Regions from separate parts of the Yersinia intermedia genome, predicted to be linked through region 1. Evidence: predicted binding sites of a transcription regulator. Region 1 holds the regulator's gene; each other region holds the start of a gene.

Region 1 (5,548 bases):
GGGCAGATACATGTCGGTGGCCAGATAACCCAACATACTCAGACCGGCCAGATAGAACATAAAACCAGACGACGTTTTCATTCTTTATTTCTCTTTATATCCTTCGTCCTTGGAACCGCAGAGGTGCTAGTTGCCGCGCCAATGACGTTGGCTAAATTATAATTTTTGCAGGCAAAACTTCTGTTACTGAAAATTAATTGCGGTGGGCATTCTATCGATGAGAAATTCGGTTGTGAAACGCTAATATTTGCGCCATGCTGTTAAAAATTTTGATAGCAAATTTGTGATGGAAAAGGTGAAAAACAATGTGGTCTGAATATTCACTGGATGTGGTGGACGCAGTAGCCCGTACCGGGAGTTTCAGTGCTGCTGCGCAAGAATTGCACCGCGTGCCGTCTGCGATTAGTTACACGGTGCGTCAGTTGGAAGAGTGGCTGGCCGTCCCGCTGTTTGAACGGCGTCATCGCGATGTGGAATTAACCGAAGCGGGTGTGGTTTTTATTAAAGATGCTCGCGATGTTATCAAAAAAATGAATAACACACGCCGCCAATGCCAACAAGTGGCGAATGGTTGGCGTGGGCAGTTAAATATAGTGATAGATAAAATTGTTAAGCCACAGCGTAGTCGCCGCTTAGTGTTGGATTTTTATCGACATTTTCCTGATATTGAGCTGCGGGTACGCTATGAAGTCTTCAACGGTGTGTGGGATGCGCTGGTGGAGGGGCAGGCGGAAATGGCCATAGGTGCTACCCGCGCGATCCCCGTCGGTGGGCGATTTGTTTTTCGCGATATGGGTTTTTTAAGTTGGCATTGTGTGGTGAGCATCGATCACCCTTTAGCCCGGTTAACTGGGCCACTTAGTGATAATCAGTTACGGCCTTATCCCTCACTCTGTCTGGAGGATACCGCCCGCAACCTACCTAAGCGTGACACCTGGACTTTAGCTAACCAGCAGCGATTGGTGGCTCCAGACTGGGCAACGGGAATCGACTGCCTGTGTGCGGGGTTATGCATTGGAATGGTACCAGCGCACATGGTGTCGCCGTTGATTGAACAAGGGAAGTTAGCGGCATTGACGTTGGTAGAACCGCTGCCCGATAGCCCATGTTGTTTGGCGTGGCAGCAGAACAACCACTCGCCCGCATTGGCCTGGCTACTCGAGTATTTGGGTGACAGTGTCACGCTGAATGCTGAGTGGCTGAAAGATGACGGTGAATTATCATTCAATGAGCAAGAGGTGATTGCGCGAACTTAGCACCGGTAGCGTTGCATGCTACCGGCGAAAGAGCATTAACGGCGGTAGTCGCGGAACGGGCCATCGGCAACGGAGCGGCGCTCAACCAGTTTAGGATGTACCTCAATGGTCTGCGGATCTTCACGTTTGCTGACAATACGATCAAGTAACATGGCAAAGGCGGTTTCACCCAAACGCTCTTTTGGCTGGTGAATCGTGGTCAGTGCTGGCGAGAAATAGCGAGCATTACGCACATTATCATAGCCGATCACCGAAATATCTTGTGGTACCCGTAGGCCCAACTCATCAGCAGCACATATTGCACCCATGGCCATAATATCGCCGCCACAGAATACCGCTGTTGGGCGATGCTTTTGTGTCAGAATTTGATGCATTGCTTTATACCCGGATTCAGGCTCGAAATCCCCTTGCACCACCCATTCATCACGCAGTGTGATATTGGCCTCTTCCAACGCTTTCAGGAAGCCCTGATGGCGACCACCACCGGTATTACGGGCTAACTGACCAGGGATAGCACCAATGTCACGGTGACCGCGCTCAATCAGGTAACGGCCCGCTAAATAGCCACCTTCAAAGGCGTTATCAATAATAGAGTCAGTAAAATCGCCACGAGCCGTACCCCAATCCATAACGACCATTGGGATATTACGATAATCCTCTAACATCCCTAGCAGTTGTTCAGGATATTCTGAACACATCACCAGCAGCCCATCGACACGTTTTTGCGCCAACATCGCCAGATAGGCTTTTTGTTTGTCCAGATTATTATGAGAATTACATAAAATCAGGGTGTAACCCTTGCTGTAACAACTGTTTTCGACGGCTTCAATCACTTCAGCAAAATAAGGTGCTTCACTGGATGTTGCCAGCAAACCAATTGATTTGGTGTGATTGACTTTCAAACTGCGAGCCACAGCGCTGGGCGAATAATGCAGTTCTTTAATGGCAGCCCACACGGCAGCCTTCGTGTTTTCGGCGACGAAACGAGTTTTGTTGATAACGTGCGAAACGGTGGTGGTGGACACACCCGCGTGTTTGGCCACATCTTTAATCGTTGCCATAAAAAGAATGACTCCTAAGCTTACCGGTTACAGTAGGGTAAGTATTATGTTAATCGTTTGCCTGCAATACTCGAAAACCACTCAGACACAAACACGATATTAGGCTGGGAAGTTGAATCAGCGGGTTGTCTGAAAGTATTTATTGGACGTTATTAGTCGGTATGCAGTTATGAACTGCGAATTTTGTCTGATCTGGAGGAAAAGTGAAAGGGGTAATCAAAGTTATAAAGTGCGTAATGAGCACAAGATTTTTTTTCTGAACTGTGGGAAAATAATTTAACACACTAACTATGTGCCTTTATCTTACTACAAACTAACCGGCTAAGGAGTTTTTATGGATACCAATCTGAAAATGTCGCTGATTACGACTGTTGGTGCGCTGGCGATGATTATTGTCTTTAGCTTCGTGGCAGTAATGAATTAATTGAGCCGCTTGCCGGTGTGAAGTGATAAGTAGGGCGGGTAAACCCGCCCTTAATTATTGTTACGAGTAATGCGCCGGTCTGTTGTCGCCGTATCAGGCTAAATTTTTCTCAACGAAAGACCAGTTAACCAGTGCCCAGAAGTTCTCCAGGTATTTTGGTCGCGCATTGCGGTAATCAATGTAGTAAGCATGTTCCCACACATCGACAGTTAACACCGGTTTATCAGTGGTGGTCAGTGGTGTTGCTGCATTAGATGTACTGACAATCGCCAGCGTGCCATCTGCTTTTTTAACCAGCCAGGTCCAGCCAGCGCCAAAGTTTTTTACTGCCGCATCAGTAAACTGTGCTTTAAATTCAGCAAAAGAACCAAATGACTGATTAATAGCATCGGCAACCTTACCCGTAGGTTCGCCACCACCATTAGGTGACAGGCAATGCCAGTAGAAGGTGTGGTTCCAGACTTGGGCCGCATTGTTAAATACCCCACCATTAGAGGTTTTTACAATCTCTTCCAACGTCTTACCCGCAAACTCCGTGCCTTTAATCAGATTATTGAGGTTAACCACATAGGTGTTGTGATGCTTACCGTAATGGTATTCCAGTGTTTCAGCTGAAATGTGGGGTTCTAGCGCATTTTGCGCATAAGGTAATGCCGGTAATTCAAAAGACATAGCTCTCTCCTTTCGGGGTTGCTCAGGGTGTTTGCTCCTCAAATCACATCAATTGCCGTTGGCAGCTATGTGGCGAAGAGCGGTTAAAGCTTAATTGTTGTATTTTTGTTGTGGGTATTAATCTTAACAACTTTCATCAGGAATGACAGAGATAACCTCACTGTTTGATGAGCGATAGCGTGAAAGTCATACAACGGGTTTAACACGTGAAGGGGCTTATTGTGCTATAGGCACCCGGTGGTGCTACCGGGCGCAAACTGAAGTCTTAGCGGATGGTTTTTGGTGTGACCACGCGGCGTGCGCCAACGTAATGATCTTGCCAATAGTCATTGTCCAGCATGCTGATACGAATTTCTTCGCCGGTACGCGGGGACTGAATAAACTTGCCATTACCCAAATAGACGCCCACATGATCGGCGACACCACGGTTAGCAATATTGAAGAATACTAAATCACCGCTTTCCAACTCAGCACGTTTTACGGGGGCGGCGTCACGCAGGTGATACATCTCGTTAGCCGTGCGTGGCATCTTTATTCTGATCACGTCTTTATAGGCGTAATAGATAAGCCCGCTGCAATCAAAACCGGTATTAGGAGAGGTGCCACCCCAGCGATAAGGTTTACCAACTTGTTTCATTAGTTTGCTCATCGCGGTCTGCTTGGCATGTTGATAGCGTTTTTTATGTGCCGGACTGAGCTTAATTTTACTATTAGCGACTAATTCGCTAGCGGCTTTGCCTTGGGTTTTATTTCTGTGCCGGCCGTAAGCGACTTTTTCTGTTTTTTTAACTGTGGTCACTTTTTTATTGGCTGCGGTTTTAATATTGGTTTTTTTTGTCGTGGTTTTACTGACTTCTTGTGCTTTTTTCTTCATCGTTTTAGTGGCGTTGGCAGCAATTTTCTTTTTATCGTTGCTGGCCGCTGTTTTAGCCGTTGTCACTTTGCCCGAGGTGGTTTTAGTGTTGGCGACTTTTACTTTTTTGCTGCTTTTATCGGCTTTACGCTTTTTACGATCATCCGGGCTGGCCTGGCTGACCTGTCCTTTCTTCTGCTCAGCCGAGACGTGAGCCTGCGGTGACGCATGCGCCAAATTTAAAAATAGCTGGGTAAACAGCAGCACAAACAGCGTAAATATTAAACGCATAATAACGCTACCAACCTTGCCCTAAGATGAATATGAAGAGTCACAGTATTGCCGAAACTCACGATATAAAAAAGCGCAGAGCGACATGATTTTAATCGATATTGTGAGAAAACATTAATGAATGAGTAATTGCCGTTTTTTCACACGTCTAATGGCCTTAAATCAACCATACGTCAACGAGTTATGTCCTTCGTACTTGAATTTGCTGGGGGCGTTACTCTCACTCCCTGCGCAGATTAGCATAAATACGAGCCAAATCGGGTATCTACTGATGTGCCATTCACATGTAACTGACTTGCCATGCTAATTACTGTAGTCATAACAGCAAGTATTCTTAAGAGCCCCATAAAGAAGATAATAGTGAATTAGTGGGATCAAAAATGTTATTCTAAATGCATATATTTGTAGCTGACAATATAACCATTCGGCCATAGAGTAAAGCCCCTGCAAAAGATGGCGTTTTATTCCAGTAGTGACAGTCGCTACAATAGGCCGGATGTAATAATTAAATTGAGCAATAAGGGCCTATTCCAGTAGGCGTAATTGTTGTAGCCACTATAGGGCTTGAGGAAGCAAGAAATGACGACGATTGATAAAATTCAGCGCCAGATAGCAGAAAACCCAATCCTGCTTTATATGAAGGGTTCACCTAAGCTGCCAAACTGCGGTTTCTCCGCTCAGGCTGTGCAGGCGCTGTCTGCCTGTGGTGAACGCTTTGCTTATGTTGATATCCTGCAAAACCCGGATATCCGTGCGGAACTGCCAAAATATGCTAACTGGCCAACCTTCCCACAACTGTGGGTTGATGGTGAACTGGTAGGCGGTTGTGACATTCTGATGGAAATGTACCAGCGTGGCGAACTACAGCAGTTATTGAAAGAGACCGCTGACAAATACCGTTCATCAGAAGAAAAACCTGCCGCAGAATAGGGCATGGATGTTTTCAGTGAAAAATAAAAAGGTGGCCTTTGGGCCACCTTTTTTGAAAGTA
Region 2 (5,548 bases), 2.2 Mb from region 1:
GGCTGAGAAAATGACGCGGTTCGGTCAATTGCCGCCAACTCAGGCCAAATAGCGCTTGTTGAGCAGCAAGAAACGGGGGCTGATTGGCACGCCCCAGCGTAACATCGCTGAAACTGACTTGCCCCGGTTGGGACCATGAGTGGTCTATTTTTCCCAAAGAGAGGCGATATTCACTGTTATCACTAACCCAACGGCTTAACCAACCGGCAGCCCAACTGGTCTGGAGCAATACGTAGCACAGCACTATGGACAGCACCAGTAGCAGTAATACCGTTAGTAGTACTTTCCTGAGAAATTTCATCTGGTCTTTCCACGCCTGTCGGTGATACGGAACCCTGTTTATGCCGCAATTTGTCCATTAGCTCAATAGACAATCAGTTATCCGTTGATAAAAAATGGCCGGGATCGTTTACGACCGGCCATTTCATTGACGTGTTAACGCAAAGATTATTTTTCTTGTGGGAAGAGCAAGTTAAGTACAATGGCAGTAATACCACCGGCAGCAATCCCGGAAGAAAGCAGCGTTTTGATCCAATCTGGCGCAAATTGCAGAATCAGGGGCTGTTGTGCAACACCCATACCAACTGCCAATGACAGAGCCATAATCATAATAGCGCGGCGATTGAGTGTTTCACGAGAGACGATGCGCACGCCGGAAGCGGCAATGGTACCGAACATCACCAGCGTAGCGCCCCCCAGAACGGGCTCAGGAATATGTTGCACGAAACCCGCAACCGCTGGGAACAGACCCAGCACAATCAGCATCAGTGCGACAACGAAACCGACATAACGACTGGCAACACCGGTTAACTGGATCACACCATTGTTCTGGCCGAAGCAGGAGTTAGGGAAGGTGTTGAATACGGCTGACAGCATGGAGTTCAAACCATTCGCCAGCACACCACCTTTTAGGCGCTTCATGTACAAGGGGCCATGAACCGGTTGCTCAGAGACATCCGAGGTCGCGGTGATATCACCGATGGTTTCCAGTGAGGTGACCATGAAGATTAACATCAGTGGCACCAGCAGATTCCAGTCAAAAGAGAGACCATAATAGAGCGGTGTTGGAATGGTGATCAGTGCGGTATCTACCACCGGGCGGCTCTCTGGCAACATACCCAGCGACCAGGCCAGCAAGTAGCCCACGGCCATTGCAATGACCAACGAGGCCACACGCAAATACGGGTTACGCTGGCGGTTGAGGAGAATAATCACGACTAATACGGCACCTGCTAATAACAGGTTTTTCGGTGCACCAAAGGTATGGTCACTCATTGCACCATAACCGCCACCAATAGATGTCAGCCCAACCTGAATCAATGACAGGCCGATGATCATCACCACGATACCGGATACCAATGGGGTAATAATGCGGCGCGCCAGATGCAGGAAGCGGGAAAGTATAATTTCGGTGCAGGACGCCACCATCAGCGTACCGAACAGTGCCGCCATCATAGTTGGGATATCTGCGCCGCCGTTTTTCAGTGCCAGACCCCCCATAATTAATGGTGAAACAAAGTTAAAACTGGTGCCCTGAATCGATAATAGGCCCGAGCCAATCGGCCCCCAGGTTTTAATTTGCAGCAACGACGCCAAGCCGGATGCAAACAGCGACATGCTAATAATGCGTTGGGTATCTTCCGCGGGTAGCCCCAGAGCCTGACAAATCAATAGGCCAGGGGTTATCACTGCGACAAACATCGCCAATAAATGCTGGCAAGCGGCGAACAATGTTTGGGCGAGTGGAGGGCGGTCTTCTAAACGGTAAATCAATTCGCTGGGGCGAGTGGTTGCTTGCTGTGGAGTATCAAGCTCGGCGGATTGCGTAGACATGGAGTGGCATTCCCGGATCGGCAAAGAGGGCATTTTAATGATCCGCCTCACAAAAGCAATCGGTTGCGCTGCGTTTTTTAAAAATAATTCTATCTGGTACTCACTCGCATTTTTCTATTACTAAACTTGTAATTGGCGGCGTTTTTTTTTCTAATCCCTTCCTTAACTGTTTTGGCGTTTTTAAGGAACTGTCTAACGTCATATTTTTAATCGATATTTTAATCGCATGGAGTACCAAGATGTTTCATCTCGATACCTATGGCACGCTAGTCGCGGCCTGTTTGGTTTTATTATTAGGCCGAAAACTCGTACAAACTGTCCCATTCCTGAAAAAATATACTATTCCTGAACCGGTAGCTGGGGGTTTGTTGGTTGCCTTCTTGATGTTACTAATGCAAAAGACTCTCGGTTGGGAAATCAGTTTTGATATGTCGCTCAAAGATCCCTTGATGCTGGCATTCTTTGCAACTATTGGTTTGAATGCCAATCTGGCTAGCTTACGTTCCGGTGGCAAGGCCTTGAGCGTATTTGTGTTTGTGGTTGTCGGCTTGCTGTTAATGCAGAACGCGATTGGTATTGCGCTTGCTAAATTGATGGGGCTAGACCCGTTGATGGGGCTATTAGCTGGCTCAATTACCTTATCGGGTGGGCATGGTACTGGCGCTGCTTGGAGTAAACTCTTTTCTGAGCGCTATGGCTTTGAAAATGCGACAGAAGTTGCTATGGCTTGTGCAACATTTGGTTTGGTACTGGGTGGTTTGATTGGTGGCCCGGTAGCTCGCTACCTGGTGAAACACTCTGCTACACCCGATGGTACGCCGGAGGACAGCGAAGTCCCTTCCGCATTTGAAAAGCCTTCGGCGGGGCGCATGATAACCTCGCTGGTGTTAGTTGAAACTATCGCCATGATCGCTATCTGCCTGATGGCCGGCAATGTGATTGCGGGTTGGTTGCTAGGTTCGATGTTTGAGCTGCCAATCTTTGTTTGCGTATTATTTGTCGGAGTTATCCTTAGCAACACATTGTCGGCAATCGGCTTCTATAAAGTCTTTGATCGCGCGGTATCAGTGTTGGGTAACGTTAGTCTGTCACTGTTTTTGGCGATGGCGCTGATGAGCCTAAAACTCTGGGAGCTGGCTTCACTGGCATTACCGATGTTGGTGATTTTGTCCGTTCAGGCACTGGCGATGGCGTTGTACGCTATCTTTGTTACTTATCGTGTCATGGGCAAAAACTATGATGCCGCGGTATTGGCGGCGGGGCATTGTGGTTTCGGCCTTGGCGCGACACCGACTGCGATTGCTAATATGCAAGCCATTACTGACCGGTTTGGTCCGTCTCATTTGGCGTTCTTAGTGGTACCAATGGTTGGCGCATTCTTTATTGATATCGCTAATGCGATCGTGATTAAGCTGTATCTTTTACTACCAATATTCCCAGCGGTGGTAGGGTAACTGCACTTAGGGGTGGGTTTACCTGCCCCTTATTTATTAAGCGTTAGTGTAACGTGTTCGCTCTGGTAACCAGCGTTCGATCAAGGCGCGTGCATGCTCTGGGTATTGCTGATGCAGATGGCGAGCTACTCGTTGAACTTCGGGAATCATTGCTTGATCACGCAGTAAATCGGCCACTTTAAACTCCGCGCTTCCGGTTTGCCGCGTTCCCAACAACTCGCCAGGACCACGGATTTCCAAATCCCGCTGTGCAATCACAAAGCCATCGTTGCTATCACGCAACACTTGTAAACGCATTTGGGCGGTTTTACTCAACGGTGTTTTATAGAGTAATACGCAATGAGAGGCGACAGCACCACGGCCAACACGCCCTCGTAACTGATGTAATTGCGCTAACCCCAAGCGTTCTGGGTTATCGATTATCATCAGGCTGGCGTTAGGCACATCCACCCCAACCTCGATCACCGTGGTGGCGACCAAGAGTTGCAACTCACCCTGTTTAAAGGCCAGCATAACGGCCTGTTTCTCCGGCCCTTTCATGCGCCCATGAACTAAGCCGACTTTAATTTCCGGCAACGCAATTTTCAGTTCTTCACACGTTACCTCGGCGGCCTGCGCTTCCAGTACTTCAGATTCCTCAATCAGTGTGCAGACCCAATAAGCTTGCCGCCCCTCTTCCAGACAGGCATTTTTAACTCGTTGGATAACATCACTGCGGCGGGTATCAGGGATTGCTACTGTGGTCACTGGCGTTCTGCCTGGCGGAAGCTCGTCAATTACCGAGGTATCAAGATCAGCATAGGCAGTCATGGCTAGCGTTCTTGGAATTGGGGTTGCGGTCATAATTAACTGATGCGGATGGAAGCCTTGTTCCTCGCCCTTTTCCCATAAAGCGAGCCGTTGATGAACACCAAAACGATGTTGTTCATCAATAATAACCAGCGCCAGTCCAGAGAACTGCACCTGTTCTTGAAACATCGCGTGGGTGCCAACAACCATCGCAACCTGACCGCTGGCAACCGCTTCTTGCTGCGCTATACGCGCTTTACCTTTTTGCTTGCCAGCCAGCCAGCCCACTTGCAGCCCTAAGGGTTCGAGCCATTGGCGAAAAGTGGTGGCATGCTGTTCTGCCAGTAACTCGGTGGGTGCCATTAAGGCAACCTGCTTGCCGTGAGCAATGGCACGCAGTGCGGCCAGTGCTGCAACCAATGTTTTCCCGGAGCCAACATCCCCTTGAATCAATCGCATCATTGGGAAGTTATGGGCCATATCTTGCTCGATCTCCGCCACTACTCGTTGTTGCGCGTGAGTGGGGGTGAAAGGTAGGGCGGCCAGAAAACGTTGTTTGAGTTGCTGCTCTGCCAAGAGCGGTAATGCCCGATAACTCTGCGCACCCGCTCGGACAGCCAGCATACTGAGGTTATGAGCGAGCAGTTCTTCCATGATTAATCGCCGCTGTGCAGGGTGCTTGCCCTGCTCTAAATCTGCCAATTGAATATCTGCTGGTGGGCGATGCAGAGTATGAATAGCTTCTGGCAAGCTAATGAGTGAGCGGCTTAACTCAATCGGCAATAATTCGGCAATAACACAGGTATCCAGCATCGCCAGTGCTTGATCGATAAGTTTGCGCAATGTCGCCTGACGAATCCCTTCGGTGGTGGGATAAACCGGTGTCAGTGATGCTTGCAATTCAACGCCAATATTCTCGCCATGCACCCGATATTCAGGATGAATGATCTCCGGCCCAGTATTACCCCGTTTGGCTTCGCCGTAGGCGATAACATGCTTCCCCGGAGACAGACTGTTTTTCATTGCAGCGTTGAAGTTAAAGAAACGCAGAGTGAGAACACCGCTACCGTCGCTGATTTGGCAGGTCATCATGCGGCGGCGGCCAAAGGTAATATCTGAACGCAGAACCTCACCCTCAACGGTAACGGAGAGGCCAGGCATTAAATCGCCGATGCGATATAGCCTTGTACGATCTTCATAACGCAATGGGAGGTGAAGCAGTAGGTCTTGGATGGTTTCCAGCCCCATTTTAGCCAGTTTCCCAGCCTGACTTGCGCCAACACCGGAAAGTGTACTGAGGGGTACGGCATCCAGCAGGCGGCCTTTCATTTAAGACTCCGTGGATTGCATAGCAGACCACCATTGCGCATCGGCAATGACCTGACCCTGCTCATCAATATGCGGTTGAGGCAGTCCTTTGCGTTTGGCGACTTGTGCCAATACGGGGTAGCCCCCCTCAAACAGCAACCTTT
Region 3 (5,548 bases), 1.3 Mb from region 1:
CGTGCGCCAGCCATTGTCTTTACTGCCCCCACAGAGCATGCCGCTGATCAGGCCATGCATTTCTGCGGGGGTTAATGCTACCGCTTGCTGGCTCAACGCCAAGGCAAGTGATTGGTAAGTTGGTAATGTATTCTCTATAGACATGCGTATTGGTCATCGTTGGCAGGATAAGTTCGTGTTATGCTACCACCAAGAAAGGTCGCTATACCAGAAAACGCAATACTCTATATCCTATAGATTTCAAGATACAGAAAGCGGCAAAGCCTCTTGGCACTTGAAAAATAATGGATATATACCCTAAATAATTCGAGTTGCAGGAAGGCGGCAATTGAGTGAATCCTGATGAGTTAACGCCAGTTAATGATTTGGGCGAGCGAGAGCAGCCAACGCATATGCAGCGTGAAGTATGACGGGTATAAAGGGGTTGAATCTTGGTATCGAGATATATATAGTGACGCCCGCTTTGCAACTACGAGCATTTCGCCTCTGGTTTACAAGGCTGGCGCGAAAATTAGTCAGGAAGGTGGCATGTCTGCACAACCGGTAGATATTCAAATTTTTGGTCGCTCGTTAAGAGTAAATTGCCCGCCAGAACAACAAGACGCGTTGAACATGGCAGCAGAAGATCTTAACCAACGGTTGCAAGATCTCAAAGTTCGCACTAGAGTCACAAATACTGAGCAGTTAGTTTTTATCGCGGCATTGAACGTCTGTCACGAATTAGCTCAGGAAAGGTTGAAAACGCGTGACTATGCATCCAATATGGAGCAACGTATTAGGATGTTACAACAGACCATTGAACAGGCGTTGCTTGAACAAGGTCGCATCTCTGAACGTCAGGATGCACAGTTTGAATAAATCTCTGTTGAATGATAGATTCAGCAGTGAGTAAAAAATTTCTCTGAGGTGTTTGCCAGCGGGCCAGTCCCCTGAGCCGATATTTAATACCAACAGAATGTAGTGCCTCCGTAACTGGTGCGCATGCTCGGTCCGCCGAGAAGCCTTAAGGTTGCGACGCTGCGTTCACCTTGAACCATGGGTTCAAGGGTTACAGCCTGCGGCGGCATCTCGGAGATCCCCTCTTTATCGGGTAACCCACATTTTGGGTTATCACGTTCGTTTTATATTGGTCGTTTTCTTTCTATTTGTATCAATAATATATCTTTCAAATCAACAACATATTTTTGAATCAATAATATGCCTTTGACTGCGCAATATACCCTTGAACGACAAAAGATTCGTAGTGAAATTCGTGAACGTCGGCGTCTTTTGACTGCGGAGCAACAGCATCAATCAGCGCATCTGGCGGCACAGCATATCGCTGAGCATGACAAAATTCGTCAGGCTAACACCATTGCCGTATTCCTCTCCTTCGATGGCGAACTCAATACCCGCCCCATTATTGAGCAGCTATGGCAGCAGCAAAAACAGGTTTACCTGCCAGTTCTGCACCCTTTTAGCACCGGGAATTTATTGTTTCTGCGTTATCGCCCCGATAGCACGCTGGTCCGTAATCGCCTGAAAATCCTTGAACCACAATTAGATGTGCGAGAAGTTCTGCCACTAAACCAATTGGATATGGTGATAACCCCGTTGGTGGCATTTGATAGCCACGGGCAACGTTTAGGTATGGGCGGTGGCTTTTATGACCGTACGCTGCAACACTGGCAGCAAGGTGGCCCTTATCCTATTGGCCTGGCCCATGATTGCCAATGGGTCGAGCACTTGCCCTGTGAGCTTTGGGACGTGCCATTGCCAGAAATAGTAACACCAACAAAAGTGTGGCAGTGGTGAGCGATAATCCTGCAAAATAAAAAAACACCCGATATTTTATAGATAGCGGGTGTTTAGTCATTCAATACAAATATTTATTAGTAAAGCAAACGAGCACGGATAGTTCCTGGGATCGCCTTCATCGCCTGCAATGCTTTTTCTGCATTTTCCGCATCATCAGTTTCAACATCAATAACGACATAACCGATTTCAGCGCTGGTTTGCAGATACTGTGCTGCAATGTTAACGTCTTGTTCAGCAAAGATTTTGTTAATGCTGGTCAGAATACCTGGGCGGTTCTCATGGATATGCAACAGACGGCGGGTATTATCGCCGTGAGCAGGCAGAGAAACCTCAGGGAAGTTGACCGCAGACAGCGTAGAACCGTTGTCGGAATACTTCGCCAGCTTACCCGCCACTTCATCACCGATATTTTCCTGCGCTTCCTGAGTGGAGCCCCCAATATGTGGTGTTAGCAACACATTATCAAACTCGCACAAAGGTGAATTGAACGGGTCCTTATTGGTTGCTGGCTCTTCAGGGAAGACGTCGATTGCGGCTCCTGCCAAATGATTGCTGGCCAATGCATCACACAAGGCCGGGATATCGACCACAGTACCGCGTGAGGCGTTAATCAGCATCGCACCCGGCTTCATCAGAGCCAACTGCTCAGGGCCAATCATATTTTTAGTGGAGTGGTTTTCCGGCACATGCAGGCTAATCACATCACTCATATTCAGCAAATCAGACAGGTGACGCACCTGCTGGGCATTCCCTAACGACAGTTTATTTTCGATATCGTAGAAAAATACTTTCATCCCGACACTTTCTGCCAGAATCCCTAGTTGGGTGCCGATATGACCATAACCGATAATACCCAGCTTCTTGCCACGGGCTTCATAGGAACCCACCGCCAGCTTGTTCCACTCACCACGGTGAGCTTTGGCGTTAGCCGATGGAATGCCCCGGAACATCAGCAGTAACTCGCCCAGTACCATTTCAGCTACCGAACGGGTATTGGAGAAAGGTGCATTGAATACCGGCACGCCGCGTTTGGTGGCCGCGTTTAAATCAACCTGATTGGTACCGATACAGAAACAACCTACTGCGACTAATTTTTCTGCTGCCGCAAAAACTTCTTCAGACAGATGCGTACGCGATCGAATGCCGATGAAGTGAGCATCTTTGATCGATGCTTTCAGTGCTTCGGTGTCTAAGGCACCTTTATGATATTCAATATTGCTATAACCGGCTGCACGCAGATTATCAACTGTGCTCTGGTGCACCCCTTCCACTAACAGAAACTTAATTCTGTCTTTCTCCAGTGATACTTTTGCCATGTCCCCGACCCTATTTTCAGACTTCAGATGTGGCTGCCGCTATCGAATGAATCCGGTCAGCACCCTGTCAACATAACAAATATTACGCGGGCAGCAATACAAACGATTGCCTGCCGGTCAGCATAACAATCAGTGCCAATGTTAATTTATGGAATAAAAAACTGGCACGAAGAGGGTTAATGGCAGGTTAATAAAACGAAATGAAGAAATGTGATATATATCACCAAATTTAACGATTTTAAGAAAAGATATTTAAACGCAAAAAAACTTTCAGGATGAAGCGGCCAGACCTCATCCTGAGAGAGAATTAACTGATCACTTTAATTTTATGGTCTTAACGCCGTCGGCGGTGCCAATCAGTGCCACATCAGCCCCCCGATTAGCAAATAAGCCAACCGTAACGACACCGGCAATACCATTAATTTTATTTTCTAACGCAATGGCATCCAAAATACTCAAATTGTGGACATCCAAAATAACGTTGCCGTTATCAGTCAGGACGTTCTGACGGTACTCCGGTAAGCCACCCAGCTTAACCAGTTCACGAGCCACATAAGAACGGGCCATTGGGATAACTTCAACTGGCAGCGGGAATTTGCCCAGTATATCAACCTGCTTGGATGCATCCGCGATGCAGATAAACTGACGAGCAATAGCAGCAATGATTTTCTCGCGGGTCAGCGCAGCACCACCGCCTTTGATCATCTGCATCTGGCCGTTAATTTCATCAGCACCGTCAACATAGATATCCAATACGTCCACTTCATTACAATCAAATACGTGGATGCCGTAACTTTTCAGTTTGGCAGTAGACGCATCAGAGCTGGAAACCGCCCCTTCTATCTGGCCCTTGATGGAGCCAAGTGCATCAATAAAATGTGCCGCAGTCGAGCCGGTGCCGACCCCAACGATGGTACCAGGTTTGACATAATCTAATGCTGCCCAGCCTACTGCTTTTTTAAGTTCATCCTGAGTCATGGTAAGTTCACGCCTTGATGTGAAAGAAAACCTGAGGTCATTATAGAGCATTCGCAGTGGTGATTGTGTGAATAAAGCCAACTCGCGTGGTAGTTAATTCTAGCCGGATCACAGTTATGTCGGTTTATTTGTGGCTGGCACCTTGGCATCCTGTCGTAACAAAATGGCAAAAATGTGGCATAGTGCTGTATCGACTTAATATTTGGAGAGATGACTCCGATGAAACGCCCAGACTACCGTACGCTACAAGCGCTGGACGCGGTGATCCGTGAACGCGGTTTTGAACGCGCTGCACAAAAACTTTGTATCACCCAATCGGCAGTATCTCAACGCATCAAGCAGTTGGAGAATCTGTTCGGTCAACCGCTGCTGGTGCGCACTGTGCCACCACGGCCTACCGAGCAAGGGCAAAAACTGCTCGCGTTACTGCATCAGGTTGAGTTACTGGAAGAAGAGTGGCTGGGCAATGATAATGGCGGAGATACGCCATTGTTATTGTCGCTGGCAGTCAACGCCGACAGTTTGGCGACCTGGTTGCTACCGGCATTGAAACCGGTGCTGGCTGATTCCCCTATCCGGCTGAACTTACAAGTCGAGGATGAAACTCGAACTCAGGAACGGTTGCGTCGCGGCGAGGTCGTGGGTGCTGTCAGTATCCAACCTCAACCGCTACCCAGTTGTCTGGTTGATCAACTCGGTGCGCTGGATTACTTGTTTGTCGCCTCCAAACCTTTCGCTGAGCGTTATTTCCCCAATGGTGTAACCCGCTCAGCATTATTGAAAGCGCCAGCGGTAGCATTTGACCATCTGGATGATATGCATCAGGCGTTTTTACAGCAGAATTTTGATTTATCACCGGGCAGTGTGCCCTGCCATATTGTTAACTCTTCCGAAGCTTTTGTGCAGTTAGCACGGCAGGGAACTACCTGTTGTATGATCCCGCATCTGCAAATCGAGAAAGAACTGGCGTCAGGCGAATTGATCAATCTGACCCCAGGATTGCTGCAACGGCGGATGCTGTTCTGGCACCGGTTTGCACCGGAAAGCAGGACCATGAGAAAGGTGACTGACGCCCTGCTGTCTTATGGGCGTCAGGTATTACGGCAGGACTAATTTATTTGGCGGTACTGGTCGCAGTTTGGAGTTCAAACACGACATCAACCTGATCATCAAAATGGATGGTCTGCTGCTCATAAGTTTGCGCTGCATCATTGGCAGGTGCCGCTTCAGCGCTTTTAAACATGCGGGCTACCGGCATTGGCTGGTAGTTAGCAACGTGATAACGGATGCTGTAGACCGGCCCCAGTTTAACTTTAAATCCATCAGCCAGTGATCCTGCCTGGCTAATGGCATTCTCAATAGCTTTTTTACGCGCCTGTTCACGATAAGTATCCGGGTTTGCCACCCCGAGTTCCACCGCGCGGATTTCGTTTAGACCAGACTTCAGCGCACCATCG
Region 4 (5,548 bases), 970 kb from region 1:
ATTCCACTGACTAAATAGCCATTCATCTTCAGTATAATAAGGCACGCAAAATTTTGTACCATCCTCTTTTTCAGAATAATTATCTTTTGAATAAAAACAGACATTATCTTCATTACGATGGTCTGCTATTGCTGGCATTGATATAAAAACACATAGGATAATCAAAATACTAATTTTAGCATTCATATTTCACCTGTTAATTATAAAGAAACCAAAGGTATCCTTTACATCACATGGGAAGGTAAGCATCACGGTTTTTATATTCACATACAGCAACCTGACTTAAAAGCGATACTCACAAAAATGCCGTTCGTTTTTTATTTATCCGTAAAGATAAAATATAAATGCTTATTTCATCGCAACCAAAGTAAAAAGCCCCCGAAAGATCGGAGGCTTAATTAATGTCACAACACTATCTTATCGACGAGTTAAGATACTTATTCCCACTCAATGGTAGCCGGTGGCTTGCCACTGATATCGTAAACTACACGGGAAATACCATTCACTTCATTGATAATGCGGTTTGAAACGCGGCCCAAGAAGTCGTATGGCAGATGCGCCCAATGTGCGGTCATAAAATCGATGGTTTCTACTGCGCGCAGTGAAACCACCCAATCGTATTTACGCCCATCCCCCATCACGCCAACAGAACGCACTGGCAGGAACACAGTAAAGGCTTGGCTCACTTTATTGTACAGATCGGCTTTATGCAGCTCTTCGATAAAGATGGCATCAGCGCGGCGCAGCAAATCACAATACTCTTTTTTTACTTCGCCCAGCACACGTACACCCAAGCCTGGGCCAGGGAACGGGTGGCGATATAGCATGTCGTACGGCAGACCTAATTCCAGGCCAATTTTGCGTACTTCATCTTTAAACAGCTCTTTCAGTGGCTCCACCAGCCCCAGTTTCATCTCTTTCGGCAAACCGCCCACATTGTGGTGAGATTTAATGACGTGTGCTTTACCAGTGGCAGACGCTGCTGATTCAATCACATCAGGATAGATGGTGCCTTGTGCCAACCACTTAACTTGATCTTGCTTACACGCTTCTTCATCAAACAATTCGACAAACACGCGGCCGATGATTTTACGCTTCGCTTCAGGCTCGTCGACACCGGCCAGCGCTGCAAGGAAACGGTCTTCGGCGGCAACATGAACAATATTCAGACCGAATTTATCACCGAACATTTCCAGCACTTGGTCGGCTTCGTTCAACCGTAATAATCCGTTATCGACAAATACGCACGTCAGACGGTTACCAATAGCACGATGCAGTAGCATTGCCGTCACAGAGGAGTCAACACCACCGGACAGGCCAAGAATCACATGATCTTCACCAATTTGCTCGCGCAGGCGAACAATGGCATCTTCGATAATCTTGGCCGGGGTCCACAATGCTTCGCAGCCGCAGATATCCAGCACGAAGCGTTCTAACAAGCGTTGGCCTTGCTTGGTATGCGTGACCTCAGGATGGAACTGCACACCATAAAAACGTTTCTCTTCGTTAGCCATAATGGCGAACGGACAGGTATCGGTGCTGGCAACCGTCACAAAATCAGCAGGGATGGCAGTGACCTTGTCACCATGACTCATCCATACATCCAATATTGCTTCGTTGGTTGGATTGATAGCATCTTTGATATCACGGATCAGTGCGCTGTCAGTTTTGATTTCAACCTGCGCATAACCAAACTCGCGCTGATTTGAACCTTCAACTTTGCCCCCTAATTGCATCGCCATAGTCTGCATGCCGTAGCACACACCTAATACCGGCACACCCGCAGTAAACACGTAATCAGGTGCGCGTGGGCTGTCGTGTTCAGTGGTGCTTTCAGGACCGCCAGAAAGAATGATGCCGCTTGGGTTAAATTCACGGATCTGAGCTTCGGTTACGTCCCACGCCCATAGTTCACAATAAACACCGATTTCACGAACGCGTCGCGCCACCAGTTGGGTGTATTGCGAGCCGAAATCAAGAATAAGGATGCGATGCTTATGAATATTTTTTGTCATGTGCGGCGTATTCCACAGAAAAATAATAAAATTAAATAGCTACCATAATTATTTATGAATCATTCCAGTCGGCGAAGCCAAACAGTTGGTTAACGCCCGCAGCACGGCATGCGCAGTTGACACCAAGTCAATGAGCAATGCGAGCAGCGAACGATGACCAAATTCGCCGGTTTAAGCCCCTGGAATTAGCCCATGCGATAGTTAGGGGATTCTTTAGTGATAGTCACATCATGCACATGGCTTTCTTGAATCCCTGCACCACTGATACGCACAAACTCAGCTTTGGTGCGCAATTCATTGATAGTGGCACAACCGGTCAGACCCATGCAGGAGCGCAAGCCCCCCATTTGCTGATGCACAATCTCTTTCAACAAACCTTTGTATGCAACACGCCCTTCAATCCCTTCTGGTACCAGTTTATCGGCAGCATTATCAGTTTGGAAGTAACGGTCAGAAGAGCCTTTGGACATCGCGCCCAGTGACCCCATACCACGGTAAGATTTGAATGAACGGCCTTGGTAGAGTTCAATTTCGCCCGGAGACTCTTCAGTCCCTGCCAGCATAGAACCGACCATGACACAGGAAGCACCCGCCGCAATGGCTTTCGCAATATCGCCGGAGAAACGGATACCGCCATCGGCAATCACCGGGATACCGGTCCCTTCCAGTGCTTCGACCGCGTCAGCAATCGCCGTAATCTGTGGCACACCAACACCCGTAACAATACGGGTGGTACAGATTGAGCCTGGGCCAATCCCTACTTTTACGGCACTCACACCGGCATCCGCCAAGGCTTTTGCCCCTGCGCCCGTCGCAACGTTACCGCCAACGATTTGCAGGTTAGGGTATTTAGCACGGGTTTCACGGATACGTTGCAGAACGCCTTCAGAATGACCATGGGATGAGTCAATCAGTAAAACATCAACACCAGCGGTGACCAGCGCGTCGATACGCTCTTCATTACCCGCACCGGCACCCACGGCAGCCCCGACACGCAGACGGCCATGCTCGTCCTTACAGGCGTTAGGCTTGCGCTCTGCTTTCTGGAAGTCTTTTACGGTAATCATGCCGCGCAGGTGGAAGCTATCATCAACAACCAATGCTTTCTCGACACGTTTTTCATGCATTTTTTGCAAGACAACTTCGCGAGCCTCGCCTTCCTTGACGGTAACCAGACGCTCTTTCGGTGTCATCACCGCCGTCACGGGTTGGTCTAAGTCAGTCACAAAGCGCACATCACGGCCAGTGATAATGCCGACCAGCTCATAATCTTCGGTAACAACTGGGTAACCAGCGAAACCGTTACGGGCAGTCAATTCTTTCACTTGGCGCAGTGTGGTGGTTGGGGTAACAGTCTGCGGCTCGGTAACAACGCCACTTTCGTGTTTTTTCACGCGGCTAACTTCTTCAGCCTGGCGCTCAATGGACATATTTTTGTGAATGAAACCTAAACCGCCCTCTTGTGCTAGCGCAATGGCCAGACGAGCTTCGGTAACGGTATCCATGGCTGCGGACAGCATAGGGATATTTAGGCGGATAGTTGCGGTCAGTTGAGTGCCAAGTTCGGCCGTATTAGGCAAAACTGTGGAGTGGGCTGGAACCAGGAGAACGTCGTCAAATGTCAGAGCTTCTTTCTTGATACGTAGCATGGGCAATATCTCACCAAGGTGGATGTGAAAAGATAAAATATTGCCGTGGCATTATACAGAGCGTAATCGGTTGCCTCCAGCACTTTCTCATAATTTTTCTTGCCAACCGGTCTGAGGTAGGTAATATCGATCAATTAAGTGCTTGTTTTAAAATTTGATCCAGGTCACATGTCACAATCTTCCGCATCAACAATTTTTACTGTTAGCCGCCTTAATCAGACGGTACGACAACTGCTGGAAATGGAAATGGGCCAGATTTGGCTCACGGCCGAGATATCCAATTTCTCCCAACCATCATCCGGTCACTGGTATTTCACCCTAAAAGACGCCCAAGCGCAGGTGCGTTGTGCGATGTTTCGCAACACTAACCGCCGTACTACGTTTCGCCCACAAAATGGTCAACAAGTGTTGGTTAGGGCATCGATTACCCTGTACGAGCCGCGTGGCGATTATCAGTTAATTGCGGAAAGCATGCAGCCTGCCGGTGACGGATTGCTGCAACAACAGTTTGACCAACTCAAGCAACAACTGGCGGCGGAAGGGCTGTTTGATCAACATCATAAACAACCGCTGCCAAGTCCTGCCAGGCAAGTTGGTGTCATCACCTCTGCCAGTGGTGCGGCGCTGCATGATGTTCTACAGGTTTTGCAACGCCGTGACCCATCATTGCCAGTAATTATTTACCCAACAGCAGTGCAAGGTGTTGATGCTCCATTGCAGATAGTCCGTGCCATTCAGTTAGCTAACCTACGTGCCGAGTGCGATATATTAATCGTCGGGCGTGGCGGCGGGTCGCTGGAAGACCTGTGGAGTTTTAACGACGAACGGGTTGCCCGCGCTATTTTCAATAGCCACATCCCGATAGTCAGTGCGGTCGGCCATGAAACCGACATCACTATCGCTGATTTTGTCGCTGACTTACGGGCACCAACACCTTCCGCTGCCGCAGAATTAGTAAGCCGTAACCAGATTGAGCTGGTCAGGCAAATTCAAGGGCAGCAGCAGCGGATGGAAATGGCGATGGATTATTATCTGGCGCAGCGCGGCCAGCAATTCACCCGCCTTGAGCACCGTTTACAGCAACAACATCCACATTTGCGGCTGGCACGTCAGCAGACCCTGTTATTAAAGCTGCAACGCCGCCTGGAAGAGAGCGCGCAAAACCAAATTCGCGGGTTAAGCCGGCGCACCGAACGGCTCCAGCAGCGCCTCGCGCAAGTGCAACCGCAAGGGCAGATTCACCGTTACAGCCAGCAAGTGCAGCAGCAGGAATACCGCTTGCGCCAGGCATTAGAGCGCCAGCTTAATGGTTATCGGCAACGTTTTGGTATCGCCTGCTCGCAGTTAGAGGCTGTCAGCCCATTAGCAACGCTGGCCCGTGGCTACAGTGTCACGCAGACCTCGGCAGGGGTAGTGCTGAAAACCACGAAGCAGATACAGGCAGGCGATAAGCTGACGACCCGATTGCAGGACGGTTGGGTAGAAAGTGAAATCACCCAAATCAATGTGGCGAAAAAGGCTCGCCAACGGAAAGCGGCAAAAGAGTAATGCTACCCGGCTCAATTGCGGCCAGTCAAATCGTCGGCAAGTAACTAAAGTGAACGCGGCTTTTCGAAATGAGGCCGTGACCGTGCTGGCAGAAATAGTCAATTGCGCCACATGCCTTCAGTACCTGCAACGGTTTAGCGCAATCAGGGCACTCCGCCTGTGGCTGATAGTTGCCATGGCAGTTAGAGCAATGAAAGTGGCCACTTACTTCGGTCATCAGTTTTTGGCAAACCGGGCATAATGCATCCATCTATTTCTCCTTAAAAAACTACATCACCCCAAGTGATCGTAGGAAGTAAATCCCCAGCGCGGTGGTAAAAAATGAACCGACCGTGG

The links. The regulator PurR, encoded in region 1, represses purine synthesis genes. The targets are predictions, from matches to a motif close to CANGCAAACGTTTGCNTG.
Positions count from the first base shown of each region.
Region 2: the regulator PurR is predicted to act here: its motif matches at 1,886-1,903, upstream of gltS (sodium/glutamate symporter).
Region 3: the regulator PurR is predicted to act here: its motif matches at 3,209-3,226, upstream of serA (phosphoglycerate dehydrogenase).
Region 4: the regulator PurR is predicted to act here: its motif matches at 3,724-3,741, upstream of guaB (IMP dehydrogenase).

Region 1 covers NZ_LR134116.1:2,212,233-2,217,780, forward strand. Annotated here, with positions in the region: gene punC (purine nucleoside transporter PunC) at 1-81, opposite strand, end outside; gene punR (DNA-binding transcriptional activator PunR) at 306-1,256, shown strand; gene purR (HTH-type transcriptional repressor PurR) at 1,292-2,317, opposite strand; gene cydH (cytochrome bd-I oxidase subunit CydH) at 2,652-2,741, shown strand; gene sodB (superoxide dismutase [Fe]) at 2,835-3,413, opposite strand; gene EL015_RS10110 (C40 family peptidase) at 3,679-4,557, opposite strand; gene EL015_RS10115 (Grx4 family monothiol glutaredoxin) at 5,137-5,487, shown strand.
Region 2 covers NZ_LR134116.1:28,733-34,280, forward strand. Annotated here, with positions in the region: gene EL015_RS00130 (AsmA family protein) at 1-301, opposite strand, end outside; gene EL015_RS00135 (uracil-xanthine permease family protein) at 448-1,833, opposite strand; gene gltS (sodium/glutamate symporter) at 2,073-3,287, shown strand; gene recG (ATP-dependent DNA helicase RecG) at 3,324-5,405, opposite strand; gene trmH (tRNA (guanosine(18)-2'-O)-methyltransferase TrmH) at 5,406-5,548, opposite strand, start outside.
Region 3 covers NZ_LR134116.1:878,905-884,452, reverse strand. Annotated here, with positions in the region: gene EL015_RS04090 (YecA/YgfB family protein) at 1-144, opposite strand, end outside; gene zapA (cell division protein ZapA) at 529-858, shown strand; RNA gene ssrS (6S RNA) at 896-1,079, shown strand; gene EL015_RS04075 (5-formyltetrahydrofolate cyclo-ligase) at 1,198-1,794, shown strand; gene serA (phosphoglycerate dehydrogenase) at 1,872-3,113, opposite strand; gene rpiA (ribose-5-phosphate isomerase RpiA) at 3,429-4,091, opposite strand; gene EL015_RS04060 (LysR family transcriptional regulator ArgP) at 4,311-5,204, shown strand; gene EL015_RS04055 (oxidative stress defense protein) at 5,206-5,548, opposite strand, start outside.
Region 4 covers NZ_LR134116.1:1,243,342-1,248,889, reverse strand. Annotated here, with positions in the region: gene EL015_RS05835 (hypothetical protein) at 1-186, opposite strand, end outside; gene guaA (glutamine-hydrolyzing GMP synthase) at 438-2,015, opposite strand; gene guaB (IMP dehydrogenase) at 2,201-3,664, opposite strand; gene xseA (exodeoxyribonuclease VII large subunit) at 3,833-5,212, shown strand; gene EL015_RS05815 (zinc ribbon domain-containing protein) at 5,238-5,462, opposite strand; gene EL015_RS05810 (AEC family transporter) at 5,481-5,548, opposite strand, start outside.